Regions from separate parts of the Paenibacillus sp. FSL W8-1187 genome, predicted to be linked through region 1. Evidence: predicted binding sites of a transcription regulator. Region 1 holds the regulator's gene; the other holds the start of a gene.
The links. Region 1 encodes LexA, which represses DNA repair genes until DNA is damaged. Its sites were predicted from a motif close to CGAACATATGTTCG; they were not measured.

Region 1 (8,220 bases):
ACGCTTCATTACTACACGCTGCCGCGCGACAGCTGGCAGGACAAGGGCGACGCGACCGGCTTCGACGAGGCGGAGTGGTTCTCCACGCTCCGGAAGTCGCTCCGCATGGACGAGCTGATCACGCGCCACAGCGCGATCATGGATCAATATGATCCGGATGCCCGAGTGGCGCTCATCGTCGACGAATGGGGAACCTGGTACAACGTCGAGCCGGGCACGAACCCGGGCTTCCTGTATCAGCAGAACACGATCCGCGACGCGCTGGTCGCATCGCTGACGTTCCATATTTTCCACGAGCATAATCGCCGCGTGCGGATGGCGAACATCGCGCAGACGGTCAACGTGCTGCAGGCGGTCGTACTGACGGAGGGAGACAAGGCGCTGCTGACGCCGACTTATCATGTGTTCGACATGTACAAGGTTCATCAGGATGCCGAGCGGCTGGATCTGCAGCTGACGAGCGGCAGCTATCGCTTCGGCGAGGAAGAGATTCCGGCGGTCAGCGGAACGGCGACCCGCGACCAGGAAGGGAACGTCCACATCAGCCTCTGCCATCTCGATCCTCATGCTTCGGCAGAGACGACGCTGTCTCTGCGCGGCCTGCAGGATGGCGGCAGCTGGTCGGGCCTCGTGCTCGCCGGAGACAGCATCGACGCGCACAACACGTTCGAGCATCCGGAGCGCTTGCGTCCGGAGGCGTTCGACGGCTTCAAGCGGCAGGGCGAGGAGCTGGTCGTGACGCTGCCGCCGATGTCGGTCGTGACGCTGAAGCTGAGCGCGCCGGCCCAAGCCTGACGCAGCATGGCCGATACCGACTGCAAGGGCTGCCGGGAAGGCTACCGGGTGACCGAGGCGCAGATGCAGAGGCTGCTTGCGACGTCGGCATTCGCCCCGGACAAGCGGGTCGAGGCGGCGACCTATGAGCGCCGCCTCGAGGCCTGCCGATCGTGCGCGAAGCTGGAGGATGGAGTCACTTGCCGGGCCTGCGGCTGCATCATGCCCGTTGTCGCCTGGCTGCGAGCGCGCGAATGTCCTTTGCCGGGGCAGCGGCGCTGGGCGAGCGAGCCATAGCGGCGACGGGCAGTTAGACGGGAGGAACGGCTCCGGCAGCTTGGACCGGGCGATCGGGCAGGATCGCCGGTTCGGCTGCGGAGCCGTTTTTTTTGCTGCCGTCCTTCCGGTCTATCGCTCTCGACGTCCGCATATGCTGAGTCCGAGAGAATCGGCAACGGAAGGGAGTGACATGCATGAGCTCGTCCCGCAGGCGGGTCCCGCCCGGACCGCTGCCGCCATCGGCGCTATCCCGAACGGCCGGCGTCATGCTGCCGCTGTACCGGGAGTTCCTGCGCAGCAGGAAGTTCGCCGAACGCTGGTGCGAAGCGGTGCGCGAGGCGGATCTCGACACGCTGCTGAAGCTGCTCGGCCGGTTCGTGCCGCGCCGGGACATCCAATCGTTCAGCACGAACGGCATCGGCTTTTTCGCGGATGTGCGGGTCGCGGAGCCGTTCGGGCATTATACCAACGCGACGACGATCGTGCCCGGCATGGCGCAGTTCACCTTTCAGCCGGAAGCGCTGCGGCTCATCAGCCGTGCGATCCTGCCGCTTTATCGGAGGCTGTCGTCGAATCCGGCCTATGCGCGGCTGGTCGCGCTGGCGGTCAGCCGCAGCGACGAGGGGAGGCTGAAGCGCCTCGTGCTGCCTTATGCCCGAAGCCGCTATCTTGCCGGCATCCATATCGAGAGCGCGGGCTTTTATATGAGCTTCAAGCTGCCGGGAAGCCGCCTCGTCTATGTGAATGAATTTTTCCAGGAGAAGCTTCGTTGAACGCCGCCTCGGCATCGCGAAAAACGAGAACCTTTGACAAAAAAGCGCGCACTCTGTCGGAGTGCGCGCTTCGTTGAATAAGGGCGGAAGCGGCTGGGTAATGAAGGAAACTCGGCGCCGTCAGGCCTCTCGGGACGAGCGGCCGGAAAAGGGCGGACAAGCTCAGTGGATGTCGCGGAACAATCCGATCACCTTGCCGAGGATGCTGACATTTTTGAGCCGGATCGGCTCCATCGAGGCATTTTCGGGCTGCAGGCGGATGTGGTCCTTCTCTTTGTAGAAGGTCTTGACGGTGGCCTCGTCATCCTCCGTCATCGCGACGACGATGTCGCCGTTGGTCGCGGAGGACTGCTGGCGGACGATGACGTAATCGCCGCTATGTATGCCGGCCTCGATCATGCTGTCGCCGATGACGCTGAGCATGAACACGTCATGGTCGCCGACGAAATGGGCCGGGAGGGGGAAGTACTCCTCGATGTTCTCCGTAGCGGTGATCGGCATGCCGGCCGTGACCTTGCCGACGACCGGAATCTTGCTGACCGCGGTCGGGAAGGGCAGCTCCGTCGGGGAATCGCCGTCAAGGATCTCGATCGCGCGCGGCTTGGTCGGGTCGCGGCGGATCAGGCCTTTCTTCTCCAGGCGGTCGAGATGGCCGTGGACGGTCGAGCTGGATGCCAGCCCTACCGCTTCGCCGATCTCGCGGACCGAAGGCGGGTATCCCTTGTCGCGGACTTCGTTTTTGATGAAGTCGAGAATCGCCTGCTGGCGGTTGGACACTTTAGACATCGCACTCACTCCAAGAATAGGTATAGTAGACCATACGCGTTTTCAAAAGTATACCACAGAACCCGAGTTCGTACAAACATAAGTTCGAGAAACAGCTGTTCGCCCGATCGATCGCAGGGAAGGGAACAAATGTTCCAAAATGCCGTTGACGGAAACAAGCGTTCGTGCTAATCTGAAGCCAGAACAAATGTTTGGGGAGTGGATTTCATGTTGACATTATCGGGATACAGCAGTCCAAGACAAGCCGCATCTTCGCCGTACGACGGCGGGCTCTCGCCCATGACCTCCGATATGGACCGCGCCGCGAGCCAGCTCCGCCGCGCATCCTCTGCCCGTGCCGGCGCCGGGCCGCGGCGTGCCGCCGCGAGCCGCGAGCGGGCTTCGTTCCGGCCGGCTTCCTCATGGACGGTCCGCCGCCTGCTGCCGTGGACGGTCTCGGCGCTGCTGCTTGTCCTGCTTCTCGTCAGCCTCTGGGGCGTCGGCGGAGCCGAGGGAGCCGAGATCGCTCCGGCTGGACCGGACGAAGGAACCGTAGTCGTGACCGCCGGCGATACGCTCTGGTCGATCGCCTCCGCTCACGCCATCGCCGCCGATACCCGGGAGGGCGTCTATCGCCTTCAGAAGCGCAACGGCCTCGCTTCCCCGTCGATCGAGCCAGGCGACACGCTCATCATTCCGGCCACCCGCTGACCTTCGGCCTATGCTGCGGCCTCCCCCCATAATGAGAGACTCCCCATTCAGCCCTCCGGCCTCCGCCTGAGGGCCGGGCTGCTTTCTTGACATGTCTTCCCTCATCGTTCAAAGTGAGAAGGAAAAGCATTTTTCGGTCGAGGGGGGAGGAATCGGAAGTGGATATCAATGCGCTGATCAACCGGATCAACGAGCTGTCCCGCAAGGATAAGACGATCGGACTCACGCCCGATGAAGTCATAGAGCGCACCCGCCTGCGCAAGGAATACCTGGACAATTTCAAGCGCAATTTCAGGCAGCAGCTGGACAGCATCGAATGGACGGACGGACCGGAGAAGGAGAAGGAGGAATAGCATGGAATACCGTCTTCTTGGCCGCAGCGGCCTCGTCGTCTCGGAGCTGTGCCTCGGGACGATGACGTTCGGCCATACCGCGTCGGAATCCGACAGCGCGCGCATGATCGAGGAATTCCGCGAGCAGGGCGGGAACTTCCTCGATACCGCGAACGTATATGTGCAGGGCCGCTCGGAGGAGATCGTCGGACGCGCGATCAAGCCGTATCGGGACGAGATCGTGCTCGCGACGAAGGTGCGGATGCGCACCGAGCCCCATGTCAACGGCGTCGGCTTGTCCCGCAAGCATATCGTGCAGAACGTAGAGGCAAGCTTGAAGCGGCTCGGCACGGACTATATCGATCTTTATCAGGTGCATGTGTGGGACCGCCTCACTCCGCTCGACGAGACGCTGCGCGCGCTCGACGATCTCGTGGCCGCCGGCAAGGTGCGCTACATCGGCTGCTCCAACTATCTCGCCTGGCAGATGATGAAGGCGCTCTCCATCAGCGATGCGAGGGGCTGGTCGCGCTTCGTAAGCGTGCAGCCTCAATACAGCCTCGCCTGCCGGGACATCGAGCGCGAGCTGGTGTCGCTCAGCCTGGAGGAGAATGTCGGCATCATTCCGTGGGCGCCGCTTGCAGGGGGCTTCCTGACCGGCCGCTACGGCAAGGACAAGCCGACGGAAGGCCGGCTGTCCCGTCCGTCGGGAGAGAGCGCATGGGAGCTGCGGGCGACCGACCGCAACTTCGCCATCCTGGACAAGCTTCAGGAGATCGCCGAGGCGGCGGGGCGGACCCCGGCCCAGACGGCGCTGCGCTGGCTTATCCAGGCGCCCGGCGTCGTCTCGCCGATCTTCGGCGCCAGCACGCTGGAGCAGTTCCGCGACAACATGGGCGCCGCGGGCTGGACGCTGCAGCAGGACGCCTGGGCGGAGCTGGACGAGGCGAGCCGCCTGCCGGACGATTATCCGACGCGCTTCATCCGCAAGTTCGACCGCGGCCTGATCCCGGCCGAATGACGTGCGGGCCGCGCGCGGCCCGCTTCAACGAGTAGAAAAGAATTCTAGATGGAGGTCATCCGATTTGTCACGCTCCTGGGAACGCAAGGTGCGCCGGAATTCGGCGCAGCTCAACAAGAATTTGAAAAAAAGAGGCATCGATCCGATCGCGGCGAAAAGCTCTGCCGCCAGCTCGAGCGCGACGACGCGCTTCAAGGGCCGCAACTTCATCTCGCCGATCCTGCTGCTGCTGTTCGTCGGCGCCTATACGCTGCTGATGCCGATGCAGGTTCAGGAAGACGGCACGAGCCAGACGTTGAGTTGGTTCGTCGTCGCCGCATACGCGTTCCTCGCGCTGATGTTCTTCGTGCGGCGCCCGTACCTGCAGGTCGGAGCGGATCATGTGCAGACTCGCCGCATGATGGGGGACAAACGTCTTGGCAAGGATGAGATCAAAAGCATCATGGTGCAAAAGGGATATGTCGTCATCCAGCCGGCAAAAGGCGGCAACTGGGTGTTCTCGCGCTTGATGAACCGCTATCCGGTCGAGCAGATGGGCGAACGGCTGGAGAAGCTGGCTGCGGCGCACGGCATTCCTTTCCAAAAAAGCTAGCCTAGACAATTCGGACGAGTGCCGGGGGGAGACGGGAACATGGCGAAACAAGCGGTTCTATTCGATTTGGACGATACGCTGCTCTGGGACGAGCGCAGCGTGGAGGAGGCCTTCCGCGCCACATGCGAGCTCGCCGAGGCGAAGCGGGGAGTCGATCCCGCCAGCCTGGAGCGGGCGGTTCGCGAGGCGGCGCGGGAGCTGTACAGCTCCTTTGAGACGTTTGAGTTTACCAAAAGCATCGGCATCAACCCGTTCGAGGGGCTCTGGGCGCGCTTCAGCGGCGGCGAGCATGAGTCGTTCCGCAAGCTGGAGCAGCTCGCGCCGGGCTACCGTCGGGAATCGTGGACGCGCGGTCTGGCCGCGCTCGGCGTGGACGATCCGGAGCTCGGAGCCGAGCTGGCGGAGAAGTTCCCCGAGGAGCGGCGCAAGCGCCCGATCGTGTATGAGGAGACGTTCGAGGTGCTGGACGCGCTCAAAGGCAAGTACAAGCTGCTGCTGCTGACGAACGGCACGCCGGATCTGCAGGAGGAGAAGCTGCTCGGCGTGCCGGAGCTGACTCCTTATTTCGACGAGATCGTCATCAGCGGCAACTATGGCATCGGCAAGCCGGACGCCAGCCTGTTCCGCCATGCGCTGGAGCTCATCGGCGTGCAGCCCGAGGATGCGGTCATGGTCGGCGACAAGCTGACGACGGATATCCTCGGCGCCAATACGATCGGCATGACGAGCATCTGGGTCAATCGCGACGGCAAGACGCGCTCGGACGAAATCGTGCCGCAGCATGAGATCTCGCGGCTCGACCAGCTGCTTCAGCTGCTCGGCTGAGGGAAGTGCCATGCGGACCCGCGGGTCCGCAATGCCGTTCGACCGCATGAGTCCAATGGGCCGCATGGGCCGGCGGGACTCATGCGGCCGCGGCGGTCGGCGGGACTCATGCGGCCGCGGCGGTGTGCCCTCCGCGCCGGCCGATTCCATCGCACAGCAAAAGCGCCTGCTCCGCAAGGGAGCAGGCGCTTTTTCATCGTTGTGCCGCAGGAATGGAATCAGGCCTTTTGAAACTCCGGATCGGAGTAGTCATGCGCGATCCAGCCGTCCTTCTCGATGAACAGGCGCACGGCGACGATCTTGCGGTTGTCCATCAGCGTGAAGAAATGGGGCTTGTTCTCCGGTACGGAGATGACATCGCCCGCCTCGAGCTCGACGTCGAAGTAGCCGACATCGTCCGTGCCCTTGATGATGAAGATGCCGCGTCCGGCTGTAATGGCGCGGATCTCGTCCTCGGTATGCGTATGGACGTTCTCGAACTTGGCGAGCAGCTCCTCGATGTTCGGCGTCGCCTCGGACAGCGTGATGATGTCCCAGATCTGATAGCCGCGGCGGCTTGCCAGATCGCGGATCTCGGCATCGTACGTCTCGAGGATGCGGGCTTTCTCCTCATCGGTCAGGACGAACTTCTCGCGCAGCGATTCGTCCAGCTTGTCCGGATTCCAATGCTCGTACAGCACTTCCTGCGAATCCAAAAATGCTTTGACCTGCTCCTCGCCGGAGATGCGCTCGTCCGTATTGCGGATGCGAATTTCAGCCATGGCTAATTCCCTCTTTTCCTATGGGCATGTATTGGATAAGCTTATACCCTCTATTATAAATCAACTTGCACAGCTTGTCGATGAGAGTTCTTTTCACTCGGCTCTTCTTCTGCTACACTAAACGGTAATGATTTTTGGGGGGAAGGGTGTAGAGAATTGTCGAAGCCGACTTTGCATGAAATGCTGGAAAAGCGCATCCTGATCATGGACGGAGCGATGGGCACGATGATCCAGCAGGCGGATCTCCGTCCCGAGGATTTTGGCGGCGAGGAGCTCGACGGCTGCAACGAGATGCTCGTGCTGACGCGTCCGGACGTCATCCGATCCATCCATGAGCAGTACCTCGAGGCGGGCGCGGATCTGATCGAGACGAACACGTTCGGCGGAGCCAGCATCGTGCTGGCCGAGTACGACATTCCCGAAAAGGCGCGCGAGATCAATCTGGCCGCCGCCCGGATCGCCCGCCAGGCGGCGGATCGCTTCAGCACGCCGGAGCATCCTCGCTTCGTCGTCGGCGCGATCGGGCCGACGACGAAAACGCTGTCGGTGACCGGCGGCGTCACCTTCGACGGCCTCGTCGAGAGCTACCGCGAGCAGGCGCTCGCGCTGATCGAAGGCGGCGTCGACGCGATGCTGCTGGAGACGAGCCAGGATACGCTCAACGTCAAGGCCGGCAGCATCGCCATCCGCGAAGCGTACGAGCTGGCGGGCGTGAAGCTGCCGCTCATGATCTCGGGCACGATCGAGCCGATGGGCACGACGCTGGCCGGTCAGAACATCGAGTCGTTCTACATCTCGCTGGAGCATCTGGAGCCGATCTCGATCGGCCTCAACTGCGCGACCGGACCGGAGTTCATGCGCGACCATATCCGTACGCTGAGCGACATCGCCCATGCGGCGATCAGCTGCTATCCGAACGCCGGCCTGCCGGACGAGAACGGCCAGTACCATGAATCGCCGCAGTCGCTCGCGCTCAAGATGGGCGCCTTCGCCGAGCGCGGCTGGCTCAACATCGCCGGCGGCTGCTGCGGCACGACGCCGGCCCATATCCGCGCGCTGGCGGAGACGATGGCCGGCTACGCCCCCCGGCAGCGGAAAGGCTCGCACGCCCCGGCCGTGTCCGGCATCGAGACGGTCTACATCGAGCCGGACAACCGGCCCTACATGGTCGGCGAACGCACGAACGTGCTCGGCTCCCGCAAGTTCAAGCGGCTGATCGTCGAGGGCAAGTACGAGGAGGCGGCGGAAATCGCCCGCGCCCAGGTCAAGAAAGGCGCGCATGTCATCGACGTCTGCCTGCAGGACCCGGATCGCGACGAAAGCGAGGACATGCGGCGCTTCCTGGAAATCGTCGTCAAGCTCGTCAAGGCGCCGCTCGTCATCGACA
Region 2 (8,220 bases), 520 kb from region 1:
GGCCGTCTGCAGAGGCGGGGGCGGGTAGCAGCGGGGACGCGGGCGAGCCGTCCGGGGCGGCGGCGCAACCGGCCGAGGGCGCGGAGGCGCCGCTCCGTCCGGCGCTGCAGACGGCGCTCGTCGCCGGCATGGCGCTGCTGCTCAGCCTGCCGCTCGCCGCCTTCGAGCGGCCGCTCGGAGCATTCGCCGCGCTCGGCGCGACCGAGTGGCTGGCGCTTCTCTGGTACGGCCCGGTCGTGACGGCGGCGGCGTTCGGCCTGTGGTACGCCGGCATCCGGCGCTGCCCGGCGTCGACGGCGGCGGCCTGCTCCGGGATGATGCCGTTCAGCGCGCTGCTGCTGTCGGTGCTCGTGCTCGGCGAGCATGCCGGCTGGACGCAGTGGAGCGGCGGCTTGCTCGTCATGCTCGGCATGGCGCTGATCGGCCGCTCCCCCGGCTCTGCCGGCAAGCGGAGTCGAGGCGCGGGCAGCGCTTCGGCCGAGGCGCGCGGCGGGCAGCGCTTCCGATCCTTCCCGGCTGGAAGCGGGGATCCGGCGGAGGCGAGCATTTACAGCCGCCGGCGAACGAGGTAAGCTGGAAAAAACGTCCGATTTTAGGAGGGGAAGAGATGGATCGGAATGCGGATCAGGCCGAGGGACGGCCCGTCGGCCTTACGGCGGATGCGGGCTGGCAGATCGGCGTGCGCCGCACGCTCGGCGCTTCCGCCGAGCGCATCTGGCGGCATCTGACGGGGACAGAGGCAGGCCTCGCGCTGTGGCTCGGAGACGCGCGGCCTCGGGAGCTGGAGCCGGGAAGCGAGCTTGTCTCTTCGGAAGGCATCGAGAGCCGCTTCGTCGTCGTGAAGCCCGGGCGCCAGCTGCGGCTTCGCTGGCGGCTGCCGGAATGGGACGAGCCTTCGACGCTGCAGATCCGCTTGCTGCCCTCCGGCGAGGGCCGGACGGCGGTGAGCTTCCATCAGGAGCGGCTGGCCGGTCCCGCCGAGCGTGAGCTCATGAAGCGGCGCTGGGAGCAGGCGCTTGGCGCGCTCCGCGACGCCCTGGAGGACGGGCGGGCCGGAGACGGCGAATCGGGCTGACGGCCCGCCTGGCTCCCGCCGGAGCCAGACATGAAAGGAGGGGATCGGCCATGCTGCAATCGTTTCTGCCGGGAGACGGCACGCTGGAGCAGAAAGCGTTCGTGCGGGAAGAGACGGCTTTCAATCTGATCCACACCATCAGCGCGGCGCCGGAATCGAGGCGGCTGCGCTCGGGCGACGGACGGCTCGTGTTCGCCCAGTCGCCAGGCCGCAACGGCTGGCTCTGGCTGTCTCCGGAGCTCGAGCCGCCGGAGCGGGAGCGCCTGCTGGGCGAGCTGGACGAAGCGCTGGCGGACGAGCTGCTGCCAGGCGTATCCGGCTCGCCGGACGCGGCGCCAAGCTTCGCGGCGCGGCACGGGGAGCGCACGGGGAGGGGAACGCGGGTCGGCATGGTCATGGAAGCCTACGCGGCGCCGGCCCTCCTTCCGCCGACCGGCGTCTCCGGACGGATGCGCCTGTTCGGGGCGGACGAGCGGGGGCTCGCGGCGGAATTCCTCGCCGGCATGGTCCGCGACGTGTACGGCGAGCCGGCTGACGCCGCCGGCCAGCTGGCCACGGCCGACACGCTCATCCGCGCGGCCAAGCTCTACCTGTGGGAAGACGGCGGCGAGCCGTCCGCGATGGCGGGCTACGGCGGCGCCTCGCCGCGGCACGGGCGCATCAACGCCGTGTACACGCCCCCGGACCGCAGGCGCAGAGGCTACGGGAGCGCGCTCGTCGCCGGCGTTGCCGGCCGCATCGCTGGCCAAGGGCTCGTGCCGATGCTCTATGCCGACTGCGCCTATCCCGACTCCAACCGCGTCTACCGCCGCCTCGGCTTCGAGCCGGCGGGCGTGATCGCGGACATCAAATTTGCATGATGTCGACTACGAGGGCTGCTTGGACCTGCCAAGTGCAATAACGCTGGTTCCAGGCAGAACAGGACCTATTGCCAGTTCTATATTGTTGAAGCATGCGGTTGAAGCGGCTAAGGATTCATGATCGGCGGGTTAGGGCGTTTATTCAAAGCGCTGGCGCGAGCCAAGGAACCTTCGGCTCCCTCGTGGAGCCGAAGCGCCGGAGATCGTCGAATCAAGGAACCTTCGGCTCCCTCGTGGAGCCGAAGCGCCGGATAACGTCGAATCAAGGAACATTCGGTTCCCTCGTCGAGCCGAAGCGCCAGTGATCGTCGAATCAAGGAACATTCGGCTCCCTCGTGGAGCCGAAGCGCCGGGTGACGTCGAATCAAGGAACATTCAGCTCCCTCATGGAGCCGAAGCGCCGGATAACGTCGAATCAAGGAACCTTCGGCTCCCCCGTGAGCCGAAGCGCCGGATAACGTCGAATCAAGGAACCTTCGGCTCCCTCGTGGAGCCGAAGCGCCGGAGATCGTCGAATCAAGGAACATTCGGCTCCCTCGTGGAGCCGATAGCGCCTCGCCGCTCGCCGTCCGCGGCCCGTGCCTGTCCGCTCGCCTTGTCCGCCTTCGCTCACCCGCGCCCGGCTCGCTATCCCGCTTCCCGCTCTCGTTCGCCGTCCGCGGCCCGTGCCCGTCCGCTCGCCGTGTCCGCCTTCGCTCGCAGCGCCCGGCCCGCTTCCCGCTCTCGTCCGCCGTCCGCTCTTCGCCCGCCGCCCTTTCAGCCCGCAAGCCTCTGCAGAGGCTTGCGGGCTGCTTGCGCTTCCTTATTTTCCCTCTTGCATAGGGAACATACATTCGGTATATAATACGTTTAGAGCGAAATGCGAACATATATTCGATCAACGAGCAACAGGGCTCGCGGCCGGCTCTTCGCAGGCCCGATCCCTAGAGAGCAGGAGGTATGCCCGGTGGAGAGAGCGATCCTGCTGGCGGACTGCCAGTCGTTCTATGCCTCGGCGGAAAAGGCGGCGCATCCCGAATATCGCGACCAGCCGGTCGCCGTCGGCGATCCGTCGCGGAGGAGCGGCATCGTGCTGGCGGCGTGCCCGCTCGCCAAAGCGCGCGGCGTGACGACGGCCTCGCGGGTCGGAGAGGCGCTGACGCTTTGTCCGGAGCTGGTCGTCATCCGGCCGCGGATGCAGCGCTACATCGAGGTGTCGCTGTTCATCACGCAGATTTTCAAACGGTACACGGATCAGGTCGAGCCCTACAGCATCGACGAGCAGTTCCTCGACGTCACGGGCTCCGCGGCCTACTACGGCGGGCCGAGGCGGACGGCGCGCGACATCCAGAACCATATCCTGCTGTCGACGGGCATCAAGTCCCGGATCGGGATCGGCCCGACGAAGATTCTGGCCAAGATGGCCGCCGACAATTACGCCAAGAAGAGTCCGGAGGGCGTGTTCGAGCTGAGGCCGGAGACGCTGGACGCGACGCTGTGGACGCTGCCGGTGCATCAAATGTTCATGGTCGCCTCGCGGATGACCCGGCACTTCAACCGGATGGGGCTGACGACGATCGGCGACATCGCGCGGCTGGAGTTCCCGGAGTTCAAGCGGCGCATGCGGCTCGAGATGGGGCGGCAGAGCGACATCCAGGCCGGCTACTACTGGCAGACGGCGCGCGGCATCGACCCGAGCCCGGTCGTCTCCGGCATCCGCCACCAGCTGAAGTCCGTCGGCCACGGCAAGGCGCTGCGCTGGCGGATGTACCGCTGCCGGGCGGATATCGAGGTCGTGCTGCTCGAGCTCGTCCTCGAGGTGTGCCAGCGCATGCGGAGGCACGGCTGCATGGGAACGGTCGTCGCGGTGTCCGCGACGGAGACCGACGGCGAGCGGACGGGCGGCTTCAGCCGCCAGCTGACGCTGGGGCAGCCGACGTCGCTGACGCATGAGGTCGCCGCGGCGGCGCGCGAGCTGTTCGCGCGCCACTGGAGCGGCCTGCCGGTCGGGCGGCTGAGCGTGACCGTCTCGGGACTGACGGACGACGGCGTCATGCAGCTGACGCTGTTCGAGGACCGGGACCGGGCTTATCGCAAGGAGCAGACGATCGACCGCATCAAGGAACGGTTCGGAGCGGACGCCATCATGCGGGCGTCGTCGCTGCTGGAAGCGGGAGTGGCGCGCGAGCGCGCCGAACAGATTGGGGGGCATTACCGATGAGCAAGCTGGACGGCAACGAGCGCTGGAAGTCCAAGATGCTGCTGACCGAGCATGTGGAGCAGTATGACCGGAGCCAGGCGGGAGCGGAGGCCAAGGTGACGACGGCGGAGGAGCGCGTCATGATCCGCGACTCCATCCTCCTTCCCCATATGGCCGTCATGGTCGAGAAGAGCCTCGCCGAGCTCGAGCATTCCGGCAACATGCTGCGGCGGCTGTACGGCACCGCCGGCCAGCTCGTGCTGAACCGGATCATGCAGGACCAGTACGCGCTGCGCCGCGAGCTGAAGGCCCGCAACATCCGCATCGTCGCGGAGGAGCAGTCGTCCTCGATCGTCCATCATCGCTACTACTGCCGGGGCTACGAGGAGCACTTCGGCATGACCCGCGAGGTGATGCGCTCGGAGATCAGCTGGCGCCTGACCCGGTATGCGGCGGAGCTGGCCGAGCGGATGAAGGATGACGGCAAGAAAAAGCGAGGGACGGAGGGAGCCCCTTGACCGGGGCTGCTTGCGGCGGGGAAAAAAAGGGTTGCAAAGGCTTACATCTCCGCCTATAATGAGCTCACAGGTTTCCGAAACGTTTTGGAAAGATGAGGGGGGTACGTTTGACAACGATCAAAGACATCGCGAAGGCGGCAGGCGTATCCGTCACGACCGTATCCCGGGCGCTCAACGGCTATTACGACGTGAACGAAAAGACGAGGCAGAAAATCCAGGCGATCGCGGAGAAGCTGAGCTATCGGCCCAATGCCGTAGCCCGCAGCCTGGTGACGAAAAAGACGCGCACGATCGGCGTCATCCTGTCCGAGATCAACCGCGAGGGCGCGAAGGACTCGCTCGCATTCGAGACGCTGTGCGGCATCAACGACCGGGCGACGGAGCTGGACTACGACATCCTGCTGTTCAGCACCAGCTCCAAGAAGCAGAAGTCCAAGTCCTACGCCGACCTGTGCAAGGAGCGCAACGTAGACGGCGCGATCCTGTCGGGGCTGCGGCTGCATGATCCGTACCTGGAGGAGGTCGTGCACGATACCGACTTCCCGTGCGTGCTGATCGACATCCCGCTGGAAAGCCGCGAGGTCGGCCACGTGACGACCGACAACGTGAAGGGAGCGGCTGCGGCGGTCGGCCATCTGATCGGGCTGGGGCACCGGCGCATCGCGATGATCAACGGGCATGACGAGGCGGCGGTCAGCCGGGATCGGCTGGAGGGATACCGGCGGGCGCTGGAAGGGGCCGGCATTCCGTTCGATCCGCAGCTCGTCTACAACGGCGGCTTCCGCGAGGAGGGCGGCTTCGAGGCAATGTACGAGATCGGCTACAACCGTAAGGACGTCACCGCCGTCTTCTCGGCGAGCGACCTGATGGTGCTCGGGGCGCTGCGGGCGCTCGAGCGGATGGGACGCAAGGCGCCGGAGCAGATGTCGATCGTCGGCTACGACGACATCGCCATCGCCGCGCATTGCTCGCCGCCGCTCACGACGATCCGCCAGGACCGCTACGAGATGGGCTACCAGTCGGCGCAGCTGCTGATCGACATGCTGGAGCAGCGGGAGGTCGGCCGCAAGATCGTTCTTCATTCCGAGCTGGTCGTCCGCAAAAGCACGGCGCCTTGCAAGGAGTAACGGCTTCAAATGGAGATGCCGCCTGTGCGAGGCGGTTTCGTTTCCATCAAATCCGAAACGTTTTGGATAAAGCTGGAGCGGTACGAGCGCTCCTAGAAATGAAGGGCGGCATCATCCCGAGCGATGCGGCCGACGAAGGAGAATGAACATGAACTACCGGGTCCTGAAAGAAAACGATCTGTTCCTCCTGACGAATCTGGCGGGCGACGTCACGCCCGAGCAGACGGCGGGCGAGGAGCAGCTGACCGGATACGGCCTGTACCGGAGCGATACCCGCTTCTTGAGCCGGATGGAGCTGCTCGTCAACGGACGCAGGCCGATCGTGCTCGCCTCGGAGGCGGATCAGAACTACGCGGCGACGGTCGTGCTGACGAATCCGCATATGGAGGAGGACGGCAAGCTGATCTTGTGGCGCGAGTCGGTGGAGCTGCGGCGAGAGCGCTTCATTTACGGAGACGTGCTGTATGAGACCGTGCGGATGACGAATTTCAGCCCGCAGCCGCTGGACTTCGAGCTGGCGATCCGCTTCGAGGCCGACTTCACCGACATGTTCGTCGTGCGCGGCTTCATGGGCGGCAAGCTCGGCGTCGCGCATCCGCCGCAGGCCGCTCCCGGCGAGCTGCGCTTCGCCTATGACGGCTCCGACGGCATCGCCCGGGCGCTGCGCGTCGTCTGGGACGCCGCGGCGGCCGTCGCCGGCGCGGACGGCGTCCTGCGCCGGCCGGTGTCGCTCGCTCCGGGAGCGAGCGCCGAGCTGTCGCTGCGGCTGCTGCCTTCGCTGGCGGGGGTCGAGCCGTCGCCGCTGCGGCCGGCCGAGGCGCTGGCTCGGCTGGAGGCGGAGTACGCCGACTGGAGGGACGGCAGCTGCTCCGTCCGCAGCGACCGTCCGCTGCTCGACGCGCTCTACGAGCGGGGGCTGATGGATCTGCGCGTGCTGCTGAACGACGAGGGGCTCGGCCGCTTCCCGGTCGCCGGCTTGCCGTGGTACGCCGTGCTGTTCGGCCGCGACAGCCTCATCACGGCGCTGCAGCTGCTGCCGATCCGTCCGGAAACGGCGCTGGCGACGCTGCGCATGATGGCCCGCTGGCAAGGCGACCGCCACGACGCCTGGCGCGACGAGCAGCCCGGCAAGATCATGCACGAGCTGCGGCGCGGAGAGCTGGCCGCCACCGATCAGGTGCCGTTCTCTCCGTATTACGGCACGGTCGACGCGACGCCGCTGTTCCTGCTGCTGGCCGCCGAATACGTCCGCTGGACCGGCGAGGCCGAGGCGCTGCGCGAGCTGAAGCCGCATCTGGAGCGGGCGCTGCAATGGGTCGACGACAACGCCGCCCGCTACGGAGGCTTCGTCTCCTATCACAGCGAGTCGGCCAAGGGCATCGCCAATCAAGGCTGGAAGGACTCCGCCGATTCGATCGTGCACTGCGAGGGAGAGTACGCGGCGACGCCGATCGCCCTCGTCGAGGTGCAGGGCTACGTCTACCGCGCCAAGTCGCAGCTCGCCCGGCAGTTCGCCGGACTGAGCGAGGGACCGGGCGACGGATGGGACGAATGGGCCCGGCGGCTGGAGGCGGAGGCGGAGGCGCTGCGGCAGCGGTTCGAGGCGGCATTCTGGCTCGAGGACGAGTCGTACTACGCGATCGCACTCGACCGCGACGGGCGTCCGGTGCGGTCGGTCACCTCGAACCCGGGCCATGCGCTGTCATCCGGACTGTTCGCGCCGGAGCGGGCGGCAGCCGTCGCACGGCGGCTCGTCGCGCCGGATTTGTTCAGCGGCTACGGCATCCGCACGATGGCCGCCGGGCAGACCGGCTACAATCCGATGAGCTATCACGACGGCAGCGTCTGGCCCCATGACAATTCCATGTGCCTGCTCGGCTTGGCCGAGCAAGGCTTCGCGGCAGAAGCCGCGACCGTCGTCGAGGGGCTGCTCGCCTCTGCCGCCCATTTCGAAGGCGCGCGGCTGCCGGAGCTGTTTTGCGGCTACGGCCGCGACGCCGGCAAGCCGGTGCGCTATCCGGTCGCCTGCTCGCCGCAGGCGTGGGCGGCGGGCACGCCGCTCGTCATGCTGACGGCGATGCTGGGCCTTCGCCCCGACTGCGCAGACGGCGTCGTGACGCTGTCTCCGTCGCTGCCGGACGGCATGGACCGGCTGGAGGCGAAAGGAATCCGCATCGGCAAAGGACGGCTCGACGTGGAGGTGCGCCGCGAGAGGGACGGCTTCCGCGCCGTCGTCACCGCCAACACGACCGGGCTCGCCGTCCGCTGCGAGGCGGCGGCCGCGGCCCCGGTCTGAGCTCCGCGGACCGTTTAACCGAAGGTTTTTCAGGCTCCGCCGCCCTGGGCGGCGGCAGCCTTTGAAACACATACCGACACCATCCAAAAAAGGAGTGTTTTGGGCATGAGAAAAAGGGGAACAGCATTCACCGCGCTCGGATTGGCCGCTACGGTCGCTTTGTCC

Region 2: NYE40_RS13995 (DNA polymerase IV) is a predicted target of LexA. The motif match lies at 2,798-2,811, and genes of this name have one in related genera.

The regions. Positions count from the first base shown of each region.
Region 1 is NZ_CP150181.1:2,703,376-2,711,595, forward strand. It holds gene NYE40_RS11680 (alpha-N-arabinofuranosidase) at 1-795, shown strand, start outside; gene NYE40_RS11685 (DUF6171 family protein) at 859-1,071, shown strand; gene NYE40_RS11690 (hypothetical protein) at 1,248-1,826, shown strand; gene lexA (transcriptional repressor LexA) at 1,989-2,612, opposite strand; gene NYE40_RS11700 (LysM peptidoglycan-binding domain-containing protein) at 2,820-3,302, shown strand; gene NYE40_RS11705 (DUF896 domain-containing protein) at 3,461-3,655, shown strand; gene NYE40_RS11710 (aldo/keto reductase) at 3,657-4,655, shown strand; gene NYE40_RS11715 (hypothetical protein) at 4,720-5,247, shown strand; gene NYE40_RS11720 (HAD family hydrolase) at 5,287-6,072, shown strand; gene NYE40_RS11725 (cupin domain-containing protein) at 6,291-6,833, opposite strand; gene metH (methionine synthase) at 6,990-8,220, shown strand, end outside.
Region 2 is NZ_CP150181.1:3,218,755-3,226,974, reverse strand. It holds gene NYE40_RS14010 (EamA family transporter) at 1-572, shown strand, start outside; gene NYE40_RS14005 (SRPBCC domain-containing protein) at 608-1,075, shown strand; gene NYE40_RS14000 (GNAT family N-acetyltransferase) at 1,126-1,935, shown strand; gene NYE40_RS13995 (DNA polymerase IV) at 2,882-4,135, shown strand; gene NYE40_RS13990 (hypothetical protein) at 4,132-4,632, shown strand; gene NYE40_RS13985 (LacI family DNA-binding transcriptional regulator) at 4,740-5,759, shown strand; gene NYE40_RS13980 (amylo-alpha-1,6-glucosidase) at 5,908-8,055, shown strand; gene NYE40_RS13975 (sugar ABC transporter substrate-binding protein) at 8,161-8,220, shown strand, end outside.